DNA from 4 places in the Aeromonas encheleia genome. Region 1 is predicted to be linked to each of the others. Evidence: predicted binding sites of a transcription regulator. Region 1 holds the regulator's gene; each other region holds the start of a gene.

Region 1 (4,209 bases):
CTGGAGCTGGACCTGGTGACTCAGGACGTGAGAAGCAATCAGCACATCCGCATAGTGGGTCAGGAATTCCAGACCGAGGGGGTTGGCCTGAGGGGTCACCTGGATCGTAAATATTTCGAATTACTGGATAAAGGCCATGCCACTTATTTCAATGAAAAACGTTAATCTGGCCCTCGCCGCCCTGCTGTTGTGCGGTGCGGCGAATGCCAAAGAGTCTGACTTTGCCGAGAAGGTCTATGTGGACGCGGTCAAGCAAGTGGCCGAGATGCAGGACAATCGCATCACCTTCAGCGATGATGTGATCATCACTCAGGGCACCATCAAGATTAAGGCCGACAAGGTGGTGGTGATCCGCTCCGGCGATAAAGGCGCCGAGGTGATGACCGCCTATGGCAACCCGGCCACCTTCTTCCAGATCCTGGACAACGGCAAGCCGGTCAATGCCCACGGCAACAGCATCCGCTACGAGCTGAAGAACCGGTTGGTCACCATCACCGGCAACGGCCAGCTCAAACAGGAAGACAGTCAGGTCACCGGCGACCTCATCCGCTACGACATCGTCAAGCAGAAGATGATCGCCGAGAGCAAGGGCCCCACTCAGCGCGTCAAGACGGTGTTCCTGCCAGAGCAGGTAGAAAACTTCGACAAGCCCGCCGATCAGAAGAAGTAGGAAACGAGCCATGGCAGTGTTAAAAGCAGTCGGCCTGCAGAAGAGCTACAAGCGCCGCATGGTGGTCAGCGACGTGAGTCTGGAAGTGGGCACCGGCCAGATCGTGGGGCTGCTCGGCCCCAATGGTGCCGGCAAGACCACCTCCTTCTACATGATCGTGGGTCTGGTGCAGCGGGACGCCGGCCTCATCACCATCGACGATCAGGACATCAGCCTGCAGCCCATGCATATCCGAGCCCGTAACGGCATCGGCTATCTGCCGCAGGAGGCCTCGATCTTCCGCCGTCTGTCGGTGTTCGACAACCTGATGGGGGTCATGCAGACTCGCAAGGGCTTGAGCCGCGAAGAGCGGGAAGACAAGGTCGAGCAGCTGCTGGAAGAGTTCAACATCACCCACATCCGCGACAGCCTGGGGCAGAGCCTGTCGGGGGGGGAGCGGCGCCGGGTCGAGATCGCCCGCGCCCTGGCGGCAGAGCCGAGATTCATCCTGCTGGATGAACCCTTTGCAGGTGTTGATCCTATTTCCGTCATAGACATCAAGAAGATCATCCAGCACCTGAAAGAGCGGGGCCTCGGTGTGCTGATCACCGATCACAACGTCCGAGAGACGCTGGATGTGTGTGAAAAAGCCTATATCGTCAGCCATGGCAAGATGATTGCCGAGGGCGCTCCGGCCGATATCCTCGCCGATGAGCAGGTCAAGCGCGTCTATTTGGGCGATCAATTCAGTCTATAGTAAGGGGGCATCCCTCATTTTTGTTAGGTGGCTGCCTCGCTGAACATAAGGATATCCCGACGTAGATGAAGCCGACATTACAGTTGCGTCTCGGTCAGTCCCTGACCATGACGCCACAATTACAACAAGCGATTCGTCTGCTCCAGCTCTCCACGCTGGAACTCCAGCAGGAAATTCAGCAAGCGCTCGACAACAACCCCTTGCTGGAGCAAGAGGAGAGCGAGACGCAGGAGACCAACCCGGAAGAGGCGGTCGACGCCAGTCAACTCGATTCCAGCGATGCCATGGCTCAGGACAAGATGCCAGATGAGCTGCCGGTGGATACCACCTGGGACGATGTCTATTCGGCCGGAACGGCCCAGAGCGCCGGCCCTATCCACGATGGGGAGGACAGCGTCTACCAGGGGGAAACCACCGAGAGCCTGCAGGACTATCTGCTGTGGCAGATGCGACTGACCCCCTTCAGCGATCTGGATGCCGCCATTGCCCTCGCCATCATCGACGCCATCGACGAATCCGGCTATTTGACCGTTTCTCTCGAGGATATTCAGGCTGCAGTCAGCAGCGATGAGGTAGAAGTCGAACTGGATGAAGTCGAAGCCGTGCTCAAGCGGGTGCAGCATTTCGATCCGATCGGCATTGCCGCCCGTTCGGTACAGGAGTGTCTGCTGATCCAGCTCGGCCAGTATGCGCCCGATCTGCCCTGGCTCAATGAGGCGAGGGAGGTGATCAATGAGCACATGGACTTGCTCGGCAACCGCGATTACCGGACCCTGGCGCGCAAGACCAAACTCAAGGAGAGCGACCTCAAGGAGGTGCTGGATCTCATCCAGCAGCTGGAGCCAAGGCCAGGCAATGGCATCATCCAGAACGAGTCTCAATATGTGATCCCGGATGTGTCCGTGGTCAAGAAGGGCTACAAGTGGGTGGTGGAACTGAATCCGGATTCGGCGCCGCGCATTAGGGTCAATGAGACCTACGCGGCCATGGCCAGACAGGCCAAGACCAGTCAGGACTCCCAGTTCATCCGCTCTCACCTGCAGGAAGCCAAGTGGTTCATCAAGAGTCTGGAGAGTCGTAACGACACCCTGCTCAAGGTCGCCAGCTGCATCGTCGAACAGCAGCAGGGCTTCTTCGAGTACGGTGAAGAGGCCATGAAGCCCATGGTGCTCAACGACATCGCCGAGGCGGTGGAGATGCACGAGTCGACGATCTCACGGGTGACGACCCAGAAGTACATGCACACGCCCCGTGGCATCTTTGAACTGAAGTTTTTTTTCTCCAGTCACGTCAATACGGAGGGAGGAGGAGAGTGCTCATCGACCGCAATTCGCGCCCTGATCAAAAAGTTGGTGACGGCAGAGAACCCTGCCAAACCGCTTAGTGATAGCAAGATCGCGGATTTGCTGGCCGAACAGGGTATTATGGTGGCGAGACGCACGATCGCAAAGTACCGTGAATCCTTGTTGATCCCGCCATCCAATCAGCGTAAGCGCCTGGTTTAGGCAAACAAAAGGAAGACGTTATGCAAATTAACCTGACCGGACACCATGTCGAGATTACCGAAGCTCTGCGTGATTATGTGAATAGCAAATTTGCCAAACTCGAGCGTCACTTTGAACATATCAACAACGTGCATGTGGTGTTGAGCGTCGAAAAACTGAACCAGATTGCCGAAGCCAAGCTGCACGTCAGCGGGGGAGAGGTGTTCGCCAATTCGGAGCATGCCGACATGTATGCTGCGATTGATACCCTGCTGGATAAACTGGATCGGCAGATCATCAAGCACAAAGATAAGTTAAATCAAAAATAACTATGCAACTTGAACACATACTGAGTCGGGACTGCACCAAGAGTGCGGTCCCTTGTACCAGCAAGAAACGCGCCCTCGAGATCATCAGTGAACTGGCCGCAGAGCGCCTGGGCGCCTCCCGTCAGGTGCTGTTTGAGAGTCTGCTGGCGCGGGAAAAAATGGGCAGTACCGGGATCGGTGCCGGTATTGCCATTCCTCACGGCCGGATCGACGATGCGTTCGTCCCGACCGCCGTGCTGATGACCTTCTCCGAACCCATCCCATTCGATTCTATCGACAACCAACCGGTTGACCTGCTCTTTGCCTTGCTGGTGCCGGAAAGCGAGTGCAAGCAGCACCTCAAGACCCTTTCCCTGATGGCATCCAAGCTGGGTGACAAGGCCGTCTGCCGCCAGTTGCGCCAGGCGACCAGCGACGAAGAACTCTACCAGATCATGACCTCGGCCTGATGCCGGGCATGATACAGCCATGTTGGCGTGAGGGGACAAGATGCAGTTAATAGTGGTAAGCGGTCGCTCGGGCTCCGGTAAGACGGTGGCCCTGAGGGTACTGGAGGATCTGGGGTATTACTGTGTGGATAACCTGCCGGTCAATCTGCTGCCCCAGCTGATCGTCTCGGTCGAGAGCCAGTATGACAAGCTGGCGGTCAGCATAGACGTGCGCAACCTGCCCACTCAGCCCGACCGGCTGGAAAACTTGCTGGCCCAGGTGCGCAACGAGGGGCGGGTGGAGTTTTCCAGCTTCTTCTTCGATGCCGACAACAATACCCTGCTCAAGCGCTACGGCGAGAGCCGCCGGCTGCACCCCCTGTCTCGCAACAAGCTGTCGCTGGATGAGGCGATCCGTGAGGAGACCCACCTGCTGGCGCCGCTCTCCTCCACCGCCGATCTGCGCATCGACACCACAAGTCTCAGCATCCATGACCTCAGCGAGCTCATCAAGACCCGGGTGCTCGGCAAGAAAGAGAACGAGCTGGTGCTGGTGTTCGAG
Region 2 (4,209 bases), 130 kb from region 1:
TGCACATCCTGGCGACGGGCGGCACCATTGCCGGGGCGGGACAGTCCGCGACCCAATCCAACTACGAGGCTGGCAAGGTCGCCATCGAGACGCTGATCGCCGCCGTGCCCGAGATGAAGAACATCGCCGCGGTGCAGGGGGAGCAGGTGGTCAAGATTGGCTCCCAGGACATGAACGACGAGGTGTGGCTCAAGCTGGCCAAACGGGTGAATGAACTGCTGGCCAAGGATGACGTGGATGGCATCGTCATCACCCACGGCACCGACACCATGGAGGAGACCGCCTACTTCCTCAACCTCACCGTCAAGAGCGACAAGCCGGTGGTGCTGGTCGGCGCCATGCGCCCCTCCACCGCCATGAGCGCCGACGGCCCGCTGAATCTGTACAACGCAGTGGTCACCGCCTCCGATCCCGAATCCAAGGGCCGTGGCGTCATGGTGGCCATGAACGACACCGTGCTGGACGCCCGTGACGTCACCAAGACCAACACCACAGGGGTGCAGACCTTTGCCGCCCCCAACTTCGGCCCGCTCGGTTACATCCACAACGGCAAGATCGACTACCAGCGCAGCCCGGCCCGCCTGCACACCAGCAAGACCCCGTTCGACGTGAGCAAGCTCGACAAGCTGCCGCAGGTGGGCATCGTCTACAACTACGCCAACGCCACCGATCTGCCCGCCAAAGCCATGGTGGATGCCAAGTTTGACGGCATCGTCAGCGCCGGCGTGGGCAACGGCAACCTCTACCACACCCTGTTCGATACCCTGGCCAAGGCGAGCAAGGATGGCATCCGGGTGGTGCGTTCCGCCCGCGTGCCGACCGGCGCCACCACCCTGGATGCCGAGATCGATGACGCCAAGTACGGCTTCGTGGCCGCCGGCACCCTGAACCCGCAGAAGGCGCGCATCCTGCTGATGCTCTCCCTGACCCAGAGCAAGGATCCGGCCCAGATCCAGCGCTGGTTCCAGCAGTTCTGATCCCGGGGCTCCGGGGCTGACATAACCCCATGAAAATAAACAAGGGCAGGATCTCATCCTGCCCTTTCTCATGGCGTCATGCTCACAAACCAGCGCGCCCTCAGCCCACCCCCAGCCAGCCACAGAAAGCGAGATAGACCAGCCCCACCCAGGCCAGCCTGGCCGCCGTCATCCTCCCCCGGCGAAAGCCCCACCACAGCAGCACCACCGCCAGCAGGGTCACCAGCGAGGAGACCAGCATGGTGCTGTCCAGCAGCCAGGGGGTGAACAGCAGGCAGAATGCCTTGGGAATGGTGCCCTGGATCATCATGGCGCCGGAGATGTTGGCCAGCGCCAGCCGGTTCTTGCCCTGGCGCACCCAGATCAGCACGTTCATCAGCTCCGGCATCTCGGTCGCCACCGGGCTCAGCAACAGGGCCGCCAAGGCGGGGGAGAGGCCGAGCAGTTCGCCCATGCTCTCCAGCTGATGAACAAAGAGTTGAGCCGCCAGCGTCACCGCCAGCAGCGCCCCCAGGGTCTGCAGCAACACCTTGCCCGGCGTCGGGATCCTGGCCCCGGGGTCCAGCTTGAGGGGGGCCGGCAACGAGACCTCGTGGCTGTCGGTCTGCCTCAGCTCACGCCGCACATAGACCAGATAGATCAGCACGAACAGCGGCGCCAGCCAGGCCTTGCCGTCGAAGCTCACCATGCCGAGCGCCACCGCCACCAGGAAGATGCCGGCAAACCAGAGTTGATCCCGGCCTGTCTCCCGTTGCACTGCCTCCTCGATGACCCTCTGCTCGGGGCTAAGGCAGAGCAGCAGGGTCAGGCCGACGGCGGCATAACCCAGGGTGGAGAGCACCAGCGGACCGCCGAGGGCGGCACCTATCCCTATCTGTTGCTGAGCAGAGGCATCCCCCATCAGCAGGGCGCTCAGGGTGACGATGCACTCCGGCAACGCCGTGCCGAGGGCGGCAAGCAGGGAGCCGGTGGCGCTCTGGGATAATTTGAGGTGATGACCGGTCCACTCGATGCCGTTGACGAAATATTCGCAGGCGAGATAGATGGTGACGGCGGAGAGCAGGAACAGCAGCAGGGTGATCGGCATGATGGGCAACCGCCAGGCGAGCAGAACAACCGATGGACCCGATACGGCTCGCCTGGCTGGCTAGCATATCGAGGCCAAAGGTCTTGCAGAGCGATAGATGCTATCGCCGCCCATGCCATGGACCGAAAGATCCAAGAATGTTGACATGAGCCCTGCCCGGATCACGGGCGGGTTGCTACTCCCCAATGACAGTGCAGGTTTTTTACCAACCCGGTGGCCGTCTCACAAGGGAAATTAATAATAATGGGATCAACAAGTTGTAAGGGGATGTAACGCCCGGTCTGTTTCCTTGCCCACCTTAGCTGCGCATTGGCACAGCGATTGCTATCAGCTGAGTACTGTCCACAATGCTCTGGGAAGGATGAACGATGAAACGGTGGATCCAACATTTCTATCAACTGAACCGCCTCAACTGGCTCATGGTCTGGTTGCTGCTCTGCTGCAGCATCATCTTGCTGTTTCCGGCCGGCCTGATGAAGGGGGCCGTCAGCCAGTGGGCCACGGTGCACGCCGCCTGGCTCGGGGTTGGCATGCTGATCGCCATCTCCTACTTCTGCAGCCAGGGTTTCCTGATCGCCTGGGAGTGGGCCTGTGACGAGTGGCAGTCCCGCCGTCAGCAGGGGCTGCTGGCCCAGATGATCGGCTTCCTCGATTTCAACGAGAAGGCGGTGCTGCGCGAGTTCGTGCTGCAGCGTAAAAGCGTCATAAACTTGCCGATCACCGAGCCCGCCGTCAAAAACCTGATGAATGCCGGGGTGCTGACCTATGCCTATGGCAAGCCGGTGCGGGAGAAAGAAGACGAGAACCAGATCCGCGCCCTGATGATCGCCCTGCCGGCGCGGCCGCTGCTCACCTACAAGGTGTTGGGGCTCTCCCGTGGCAAGATGAGCGACGAGCAGGTGGAGCAGATCATGAACGCCAGGCCCAAGTTCGCCCAGAAGAGCCTCCAGCGCTGAGTCGCCGTCATCCTTCAAATGAAAAGAGCCGGACAATGTCCGGCTCTTTGCTATCTGGCTGTTTTTATGCGGTTCTGGCTTTCAAGTAACCGGCGCAGATTGTTGGATCTGCCGTTATTCGGTTCTGGCCTTCAAGTAACCGGCGTAGATTGGCGGATCTGCCGTTATTCGGTTCTGGCCTTCAAGTAACCGGCACAGATTGACGGATCTGCCGTTACTCGGTTCTGGCCTTCAAGTAACCGGCACAGATTGGCGGATCTGCCGTTACTCGGTTCTGGCTTTCAAATAACCGGCGTAGTCGGGGATCTGCACGCTGAAGGCCCGCTGCATGTGGGGGCTGTCCATGATGAAGTCTGCGGTCGCCTCGTTGGTGGCGACCGGGATGTTCCACACCGCCGCCAGGCGCAGCAACGCCTTCACATCCGGATCGTGCGCCGCGGCATTGAGGGGATCCCAGAAGAAGATCATCACGTCGATCTTGCCCTCGGCGATGAGGGCACCGAGCTGCTGATCGCCGCCCATGGGGCCGGAGAAGAGGCAGGTGATGGGCAGCTGCGCCTGCTTGCCGAGCAGGGTGCCGGTGGTGCCGGTCGCATAGAGGTGGTGGAGCTTGAGCTCCTCCTTGCGGCGCAGCACCCAGTTCAGCAATGGGGCTTTCATGTTGTCGTGAGCCACCAGCGCCACCCGCTTGTGGGGCGCCATCTCACGTGTAATCTGGTCCATGGATATCATCCGTAGCATAGTGATGGAATGTAGGGCTGTATCCTAATCGAAAGCGGCGCCCGCTGCCTTGCCGGGCGCCGTAACTGTGATCACTTCGACTGTTCAATCCACTGCTGGTTCTTCCGCTCCAGCACCGAGATGGGCAACATGCCGTATTCCAGCACCTGGTGGTGGAACGCCTTGAGGTCGAACCGGCCGCCCATGGCCTGCTCGGCGGATTCGCGCATCCGGATCAGCGCCAGCTGACCCGCCTTGTAGGAGGTTGCCTGACCGGTATAGGCCATGTAGCGCGGCACTTCTGAGCTGATGTCTCCCGCCCCCAGCGCCGAGTTCTCCTGCATGTAATCGACGGCCCTGTCGTGGCTCCAGCCATACCAGTGAATGCCGGTATCCACCACCAGCCGCATGGCCCTGAGCATCTCCTCGTTGAGGCGGCCGAAGTACTGCAACTGGTTGTTGAACGCAG
Region 3 (4,209 bases), 1.7 Mb from region 1:
TTGAGGGAGTCGAGGCCGCGGGCCCCCGATCCCAGGATGATCTGATCCACCAAGTTGCTGGCCTTGTCTTCGCCGAGCGCCGCCACCAGGGCCTTGCGCACGAAGTCTTCGCTGCCGATGCCGATGTTGGTGTATTTCTGGATGTCGTCGATAAATTGACGATGCACCGCCGCCACCCGATCGTGACTGAAGTCCGACATGGAGGCCATCGACATGCCGAGCCGCTGCACCTGCTTGGGCTCCAGATGGCGGAAGATCTGGGCGGCATCCTCTTCGTTGAGGCTCAGCATCAACACGGCCGCCATCTCCATCCCGGCCATCTGGTCCAGGATCTGGCGCTGCACGTCGGTAATGTCGTTACCGGTGACTTGATTCTTCTTGTCTTCAGGCATCTCTGTTCGTTACCCATTCTTTAATGACCTGAGCGGCCAGATCCGGTTCATTCGCCACCAGCGCACGCACCGCCTTGAGCAAGTCTTCATCCCGGTGCAGATCCGGCAGCTTCAGGTGACCGTCGCGCACCCCGAACACGGGTTCGGCCTCGGCTTGCGCCGCCAGCAGACTGAGTTCGTCATCCCCACCCAGCACTGTGTGGTTGTCGAAGTCCAGCTCCCCTTCCGGTCTCGCATCCGGGTAGAGCAGGCGCTTGAGCATGGGCCGCACCACGGTGACGATCAGCACTATGATGACCAGCACGGAGGCGGCGATGCGCACCGCGCGCCAGAACCAGGGCTGCTCGTAGAGCGGCATGTCGGCCACGGCTTCCAGCTCGGGGCGGTTGAACGGGATGGCGACCACCTCCAGGGTGTCCCCCCGGGTCACGTCGAAGCCGAGGCCACCGCTGAGCAGCCGGCGCAGGGTGTCGATCTCGGCCTGGCTGCGGGCCTCCCGGGTGACGGCTCCGTCGGCGCCGGGGATGGCCTTGTAATCCACCGCCACCGACACCGTCATGCGGCGAATGCCGCCCTGCTGGCGCCGGATGTGACTGACAGTGGTGTCCAGTTCGAAGTTGCGGGTCGCCTCCTTGCGGGAGCGGCCACTCGCCGCGCTCGCGTCGGCATCGGCGCCGGTCGCCTGCTGGGGAATGCTGGAGGCGGCCGGTGGCTGGTTGGAGAGCGCGCCAGGCACACCGCCATTGCCGCCGTTGGCGCTGTTCTCCTCGACGGTCATCTCGGAGCGCACGGCCGGCAAGTCCGGGTTGTAGGTCTTGCGGGTCTGCTCCTGCTGGGAGAAGTCGAGGGAGAGATCCACCTCCGCCGTGTAGTTGTCGGCCCCCAATACCGGGATCAGGATGGCGTCAATTTTTTGTTTGTACTCCAGCTCCTGCTTCTGCTGCATCGCAAACTCTTTGCGGGTCTGGGCCGAGAGCGGATCCTGGGAGCCGGAGTTGAGCAGGCGCCCGTTCTGATCGGTGACGGTGACGCGGGTCGGCTCCAGACCGTGCACGGCGGAGGCCACCATGTCGACGATGGAGTCCACTTCCCCCTGACCGAGGGCGCTGCCTCTCAGGCTCAGCACCACGGTGGCGCTGGGTTTGCGCTCGTTGCGGGCGAACACGTTGTCCTTGGGAATGGCCAGCAGCACCTGGGCCTTGGCCACGTTCTGGAACTGTTCGATGGCGCTGGCCAGCTGGCGCTCGCGGCTGAGCTTGAGGCGCTCGTTCTCCATGCGCTGGCTGACGCCGAAGCTGGAGTCCTTGAGCAGGATGGACTCGCCATCGTTGCTGACATCATTGTTGCCGGCCAGACCGGCACGGGTCAGGCCCAGCCGGATGTCCGCATATTTCTCGGCGCTGACCAACACGCTCTTGCCCTCGACCTGATAGGGGATCTTCTGTTGATCCAGATAGTCGAGGGTGGAGACCAGCTCCTGGGTGCTGAAGGTGCCGAGCGGACGCATCTCCGGCTCCTTGCCCCACAACAGGATGAAGACGGCGATGGCCAGACAGATGGTCAGCCCCAGGATCAGGGTGATCTGCCGCAGCACGTCGGTGTTGGACAGGAAGCCCAGCGCCGAGCTCTTCTGCTCGTGCTCATCGAGGGCTGCCGCCCCGTCGTTGTTGATCAGCAGATCGCCGTTTTGATCAGTAGCCACGGTTTATGTCCTTATTGCTGACATGTTCATGATGCTCAGTCGCCATGGGTTTCTTATACCGGCATGTTCATGATGGTCTTGTAGGCATCGACCATCTTGTTACGCACCTGCACCGTCGCCTCGAAGGCGATGGAGGATTTCTGCCCGGCGATCATCACCTCGGACAGGTCCACCGACTTGTCACCCATGTCGAAGCGGGTGCGCAGATCGTTGGCGCCACCCTGCAGCTCGTTGACGTTGTTGAGGGCCTGTTGCAGCATCTGGCCAAAATCCGAATTGACCTGACGACCGGGCTGGCTCAGCGGCGTGGCGCCGGCTTCGACCTTGAGCGCCTGCATCTCTTGCATCAGGCTGCTTGCACTTATTTCCATCTTCATCCCCAGACAAATCATTGACGCTGACAGGCTGTAAGCAATTAGGGTGCCAATGAAGACGGATCCTGCGACCAGCGATGGCGACTGGTCATCATTCAGACGAAACCAGCCCGCTGAGGGGCCGGGGCTGGCGCGGTGAAAAAGGAAGGGAACGGTGCGCATCGGGTCGCCTTTTCGGGCCTAGCCCCCGGCAGCCGGTAACGATGGCACCCGGATGCGGCATAAAAAATGGCCCGCATCGAGCGGGCCACGATAACAACAGATCCTGACGCTTACTGGGTCAGATCCTCGTCGATCCAGTATTTGGATCCGGTGATGCTGACGCCGTACATCAGACCCTGCTCGCCAAGCTGGTAGATGGCCATGCCGCCGTTGTAGCCGCCATCGAGCGATGCGCTCTCCTTGCCTGCCACGACGCCCGCCTCCGAGGTCGCCTCCCAGCCCTTGTTCACGAAGTTGTCAAAGGTCTGCTTGGTCTCGAACAACATCACCTGCTGATAGAACTTGCCGCCGAAGCCGGCCGCCATGCCCGCCCCGAACATCTTCATGTAAGTGTGCTTGCCGCTCGCGCGGTTGACCGCCACCCCGGATCCCTGGTTGGTGTGTATCATCAGGGAGAACTTGCGCGAGTCGAACACCGCATAGCCATAGGCCTTGTCAAACAACAGCTTGGCCGAGGGTTGCTCGTTGAACAGCCGTACCAGCGCGGTGTCGGCCATGGTATCCAGCGCGGTGCGCGCCTCGGTCGGCGTCTTGGGCTCCAGCATGGTATCGAGCTTCTTGTCTGCCGCGGTCAGCCACTCCTTGCCGGTGGCCGCGCTCTCCTTCGTCCAGGCCCCCGTCTTGTTGTAGGCATCGGCCCCCCAGGTGGAGACCGACTCCCAGGTCGCCTTGGAGAAGTCGGTAATGCCCGCCCACGCCTCCTTGCCGGTCTCGCTCACCGCGGTCCCCAGATCGGAGGCGGCTTCCTTCAGCTTCGCCCAGTCGGCATGGCTTGGGGTAGAGGCCAGCACCAGGGTGGCGACAACTATCCAGGATTGGGTCTTCATAATATGTTCCTTATCATCTCTCATCGGCTGAGGGCCACCTTAGCAGATAGTTCGCGCTCATACAGCTCCTCACCACCGAGGTGCAAGGGTAGTCCACCGCCATCAGCGCAGACGCTTGCCGCTCGCATCCACCACTTGCTCACCATCCTCCTTGGCGAAGGCCCCTTTTTGCTGATCGGGCAAAATATCGAGCACCAGTTCCGACGGGCGGCACAGTTTGGTGCCAAGCGGTGTCACGACTATGGGGCGGTTGATCAGGATAGGGTGGGCCAGCATGGCATCGATCAGTTCATCATCGCTGAAGCGATCTTCCGCCAGAGCGAGCGCCTCGTAGGGGGGCACGTTCTTGCGCAGCAGATCGCGCACCGGCATCCCCATGGCGGCGATCAGCACCACCAGTTGGTCGCGGGAGGGGGGGGTCTCCAGATAGTGGATCACGGAGGGCTCGACGCCGCTGTTGCGAATAAGCTCGAGGGTGTTGCGGGAGGTACCACATTCCGGGTTGTGATAGATGGTGATTGCACTCATTTTGCGTGTCTCTCATGGCTTAAGTGAATAAAAAAGTGGATAGCAAACCTTAGTGGCGCAGTCCCGCCTCGTACCAGGGTTTGCTGGCGTTGACCACGCGCACCACCAGCAGCATGACCGGCACCTCGATCAGCACCCCGACCACGGTGGCGAGCGCCGCACCT
Region 4 (4,209 bases), 1.4 Mb from region 1:
AAAACATGTTTAATCAACAGCTTGTCTATCTCTGGCAGACAGGTGCCGCAGTTGCTGCCACAGCCGAGCAAGGCCTGCAGCCCCGCCAGCTCGCTCACCCCCTGCCGGGTGATGGCGTCGACGATGCGCCCCTCCGACACCCGCAGGCAGGAGCAGACCAGCCGGCTCTCCCCGGCCAGGGCCGCGCTCAGGGTCTGGCTCAGGGCCCCCGCCTGCAGCGGCGTGCCGAGCAGGCTCGCCAGCAGGGAGACCTTGATGTCTGGGCGCCGATCCCCCACCAGCAGCAGGCCCTCGATGCGATCCTGCACCAGCGCCACCGCGAGCCAGCCCTGTGCGAGTGGCAGCCGCAGCCAGCGGCCCGTCGCCCCCAGCCGCTGCCACAGCGCCGCCGGACTCTCTGACCAGGAGGCCAGCAGGGTGCAGTTGCCCTCGGGCAGGGGGCGTTTGGCCCACCAGTCCACCGCCTCTCCCCAGAGCTGCTGGCCCAGCCAGAGCCCCTGCCAGCGGGTCGGCTGCGGCTCGGCCATCACCCGTCCCTGCTTGAACATGGGCTGGCCCGAGAGGGGATCCACCACGGCGGCGATGAGGCGGTTGACCGCCCCCTGGCTGCACTGGCTGTCGGTCCAGTGCATGGGCAGGAAGGCCTCCCCCTCCCGCAACCCCTCGTCCAGCCCGATCAGCAGCCGCGCCTCGCCGAGCCCGTTACTCAGTCGCACCAGCTCCCCCTCGGCCAGCCCGAGCGCCAGCAGGCTGGCGGCCCCCACCCGCAATTTGGGCCAGGGCTCCGCCTCCTGCAGGCGGGGTACGTGGCCGGTGCGGGTCATGGTGTGCCACTGATCCCGCAGCCGGCCCGAGTTGAGTAGCAAAGGGATGGTGCCCACCGGTGCCGTGACGACCGCTGGTTGAGGGGGGAAATGCTGGGCCAGCGGCAACAGACGGGCCCGCCCGTCCGGGGTGGGGAAGCGCCCATCCTCGAAAAGACGGGCACGGCCCCTGGGCCAGGCGGCGTTGACCGGCCAGCTCAGGGGCTCCAGCGCCTCGAACTCGGCGCGGCTGAGGCCGGCCAGCCCCGAGATGTCGAACTGGCGGGCCCCCTCGTTCTCGAAGCCGGACAGAGCGGCATGTTCGCTGAAGATGTCGTATTCATGCTCATAGGCGAAGCCCTCGCCAAAGCCGAGCCGGCGGGCCAGCTGGGTCAGCGCCCACCAGTCGGGTCTGGCCTCTCCCGGCAGGGGCAGGAAGGAGCGCTGGCGGCTGATGGTGCGCTCCGAGTTGGTGACAGTGCCGCTCTTCTCGCCCCAGGCGGCGGCGGGCAGCAGCAGGTGGGCGAGGCGCGCCGTGTCGGTGTCGGCCGTCACCTCGGAGACCACCAGCAGCTCGCAGCGGGCCAGCGCTTCTCGCACCCGGTTGCCATCGGGCAGGGAGACCGCCGGATTGGTGCCGAGCACCCAGAGCGCGCGGATCTCTCCCCTGTGCACCGCATCGAACAGCGCCACCGCCTTGTGGCCCGGGCCACGCACTATGGTCGGGCTCTGCCAGAAACGCTGCACCCGATCGCACTCTTCCTCGCCAAAGCCCATGTGGGCCGCCAACTGGGTCGCCAGCCCGCCCACCTCGCGCCCGCCCATGGCATTCGGCTGCCCGGTCATGGAGAAGGGCGCCGCCCCCGGCTTGCCGATGCGCCCGCACAGCAGGTGGGCGTTGATGATGGCGTTGGCCTTGTCCACCCCCTGGTTGGACTGGTTGATCCCCTGGCAGAACAGGGTGACGGTGCGGGGGGTACGGGCAAATAGCCGGTAGAAGCCGAGCAGATCCCCCGGCGCCAAGTCGCAGCTCTGGGCCACCGCCTCCAGCTGCCAGGCCGGATCGTCCAGCGCCGCCGCCAGTTCGGCGAATCCGCTCACATGCTGCGCCACATAGGCCTTGTCCCAGCCGTCGCTGTCGAGCAGATAACGGCACAGGCCGTTCCACAGCGCCACGTCGCTGCCGGGTTTGAGGGCCAGGTGCAGATCCCCCTGCTCCGCCGTCATGGTGCGGCGGGGATCCAGCACCACCAGCTTGAGCTCTGGGCGCCGCGCTCGCGCCTGCTGCAGGCGACGAAACAGCACGGGGTGGGTCCAGGCGGTGTTGGCGCCGGTGAGCACCACCAGATCCGCCAGCTCGAGATCCTCATAGCAGGCAGGCACCAGATCCTCGCCGAAGGCGCGCTGATGGGCCGCCACCGCCGACGACATGCAGAGCCGGGAGTTGGTATCCACGTTGGCGCTGCCGAGATAGCCCTTCATCAGCTTGTTGGCGACGTAGTAATCCTCGGTGGTGAGCTGACCAGAGAGGTAGATACCGATGGCCGCTGGACCGGATTCGGCCAATATGGCGGCAAAACGGTCGGCCAGGGTATCGAGCGCCTGGTCCCAGCCGATGCGCTGCCCCTGCCAGCGCGGATAGAGCAGGCGATCGGGGAAGTCCAGACTCTCCAGCAAGCTGGCCCCCTTGACGCAGAGGGCTCCCGCATTGGCCGGATGCCGTTCATCCCCCTGCAGCTGCCACTCATCGCCCTCCCGGCTCAGCCGGATGCCGCACCCTACTCCACAATAGGCACAGGTGGTGTTCATTCCCTCGCTCCTTGTCGCCAGGCAGCCTCGCGGGTTGCCTTCCTTGCCCTGGCCCATGAAAAAGGCGTCCGCCCCCAATGGGGACGGACGCCTTTGTCCGGCTGAGCCTCGATCATCTTGTCATGACGGATGACTGCAAAGCCTGCGCCAAGATGCGAGGCGCCCCGCCAGTGCGGCCACCGCCGCCGGCCTGCGCCGGGACGGTGCAGCTGCCCTCTTGTTGGGCCCCGCCAGGCAAAAACAGGCTCCCGCCCGACGACACTCATGGGCAAAGTGCGAGCCGGGGGTATAATGCGGCCGCCACAGAGGAGAGAGAGATGAAAGAGTCGGATTACGACGGCGCGAACACCGTTGATACAGCGTCAGCGGAGCATGCCGGGCCCGCTTATTGCTGCATCGGGCTGGTCAATCCCAAGTCGCCGGAGAACGTGGGGGCCGTGATGCGTGCCGCCGGCTGCTACGGGGCGGACGAGGTCTACTACACCGGCAGCCGCTTCGAGCTGGCGCGCCGCTTCGCCACCGACACCAAGCAGATGGTGGAGAAGATCCCGCTGCTCGGGGTCGAGGAGCTGCTGGCGTTCGTACCCGAAGGCTGCACCCCTGTGCTGGTGGATCTGATCGAGGGGGCCACCTCGCTGCCGGACTATGTACACCCGGAGCGCGCCTTCTACATCTTCGGCCCGGAGGACGGTACCCTGGATCCCGCCCGCTACGAGGCGGTGAAGGAGGTGATCTATGTGCCGACAAGAGGCTGCATGAACCTGGCCGCCTCGGTCAACGTGATCCTCTACGATCGACTGGCTAAGCGCCTGCGGGCCGGGCTGACAGAATAAACCGGTGGTCAACTCTGGGCTCCATGGGCCTGGCCTTGCTGCCTACTTGGCTACCCTCGCCTCCTGCTCCTTGATAAAAGCACGGTAGTAGTCATAGAGCTGGTTGTTGCGATAGATCTCGGCCAGGGTGCCGCCGCCAAGCAGCCGCCTCATGCCGGGATCCCAGTGCTGGCGCAGCTGCTGCCCGCGCTCGGTGTCGGCGAAGATGGGATAGGTGGGCACCCAGCGCAGGAAGATCCTGCTCATGTCGGACGGGAGCTCCCCCTTCGGATAGAGCACGCCGGCGGTCAGATAGTAGCGGTAGCGCTCCTTCGCCAGGAGCTGCATGGCCAGGGCGTGATCGTCGATCTCGTGCCAGCGCATGGGCACGGGAATAAACTTGTCAAAGGCCCAGCCCCGCAGCCAGAGCACATCCTGGCCCTGCAGGCTCACCTCGCCGGCCCAGAGCGGCAGCCACTTCTTCAGCATCAGCACAGTAACATCATCGGCCGAGGCCGGATAACTCGGCTGGTGCACCCCCTGCACCTCCCCCAGATAGACCCCCATCGCCATGTCGCCCCCCTTCTGCGCGACCACCGCCAGCGCCCGCTTGTAGGGCACTATGTGGGGATGGATGCGATAGCCTTCCGGCTCATAGATGGCGCGCACTATGTCCAGATAGACACCACGGCCATCGTTCTGGCAGAAGCCGGGCCAGTCGTCGCAATAGACATGAATGACATCGGCCCGGGCGGACCAGGGGAGCAGCAGGCAGCACAACAAAA

What was found. Region 1 encodes sigma-54, which starts transcription at its own class of promoters, with help from an activator protein. Its sites were predicted from a motif close to TGGCACNGTTTTNGCTT; they were not measured.
Region 2: the regulator sigma-54 is predicted to act here: its motif matches at 2,375-2,391, upstream of EL255_RS18580 (superinfection exclusion B family protein).
Region 3: the regulator sigma-54 is predicted to act here: its motif matches at 2,504-2,520, upstream of fliE (flagellar hook-basal body complex protein FliE).
Region 4: the regulator sigma-54 is predicted to act here: its motif matches at 2,746-2,762, upstream of EL255_RS04565 (nitrate reductase).

The regions. Positions count from the first base shown of each region.
Region 1 covers NZ_LR134376.1:4,141,820-4,146,028, reverse strand. Annotated here, with positions in the region: gene lptC (LPS export ABC transporter periplasmic protein LptC) at 1-165, shown strand, start outside; gene lptA (lipopolysaccharide transport periplasmic protein LptA) at 152-670, shown strand; gene lptB (LPS export ABC transporter ATP-binding protein) at 681-1,406, shown strand; gene EL255_RS19275 (RNA polymerase factor sigma-54) at 1,472-2,911, shown strand; gene hpf (ribosome hibernation promoting factor) at 2,932-3,219, shown strand; gene ptsN (PTS IIA-like nitrogen regulatory protein PtsN) at 3,222-3,668, shown strand; gene rapZ (RNase adapter RapZ) at 3,709-4,209, shown strand, end outside.
Region 2 covers NZ_LR134376.1:4,011,012-4,015,220, reverse strand. Annotated here, with positions in the region: gene ansB (L-asparaginase 2) at 1-977, shown strand, start outside; gene EL255_RS18585 (sodium:calcium antiporter) at 1,078-2,064, opposite strand; yybP-ykoY riboswitch at 2,153-2,262, opposite strand; gene EL255_RS18580 (superinfection exclusion B family protein) at 2,433-3,020, shown strand; gene EL255_RS18575 (methylglyoxal synthase) at 3,285-3,743, opposite strand; gene EL255_RS18570 (DUF885 domain-containing protein) at 3,833-4,209, opposite strand, start outside.
Region 3 covers NZ_LR134376.1:1,279,229-1,283,437, reverse strand. Annotated here, with positions in the region: gene fliG (flagellar motor switch protein FliG) at 1-392, opposite strand, end outside; gene fliF (flagellar basal-body MS-ring/collar protein FliF) at 385-2,094, opposite strand; gene fliE (flagellar hook-basal body complex protein FliE) at 2,148-2,465, opposite strand; gene EL255_RS06105 (lipid-binding SYLF domain-containing protein) at 2,741-3,517, opposite strand; gene arsC (glutaredoxin-dependent arsenate reductase) at 3,620-4,045, opposite strand; gene arsB (ACR3 family arsenite efflux transporter) at 4,095-4,209, opposite strand, start outside.
Region 4 covers NZ_LR134376.1:951,972-956,180, reverse strand. Annotated here, with positions in the region: gene EL255_RS04565 (nitrate reductase) at 1-2,612, opposite strand, end outside; gene EL255_RS04560 (RNA methyltransferase) at 2,930-3,445, shown strand; gene EL255_RS04555 (hypothetical protein) at 3,488-4,209, opposite strand, start outside.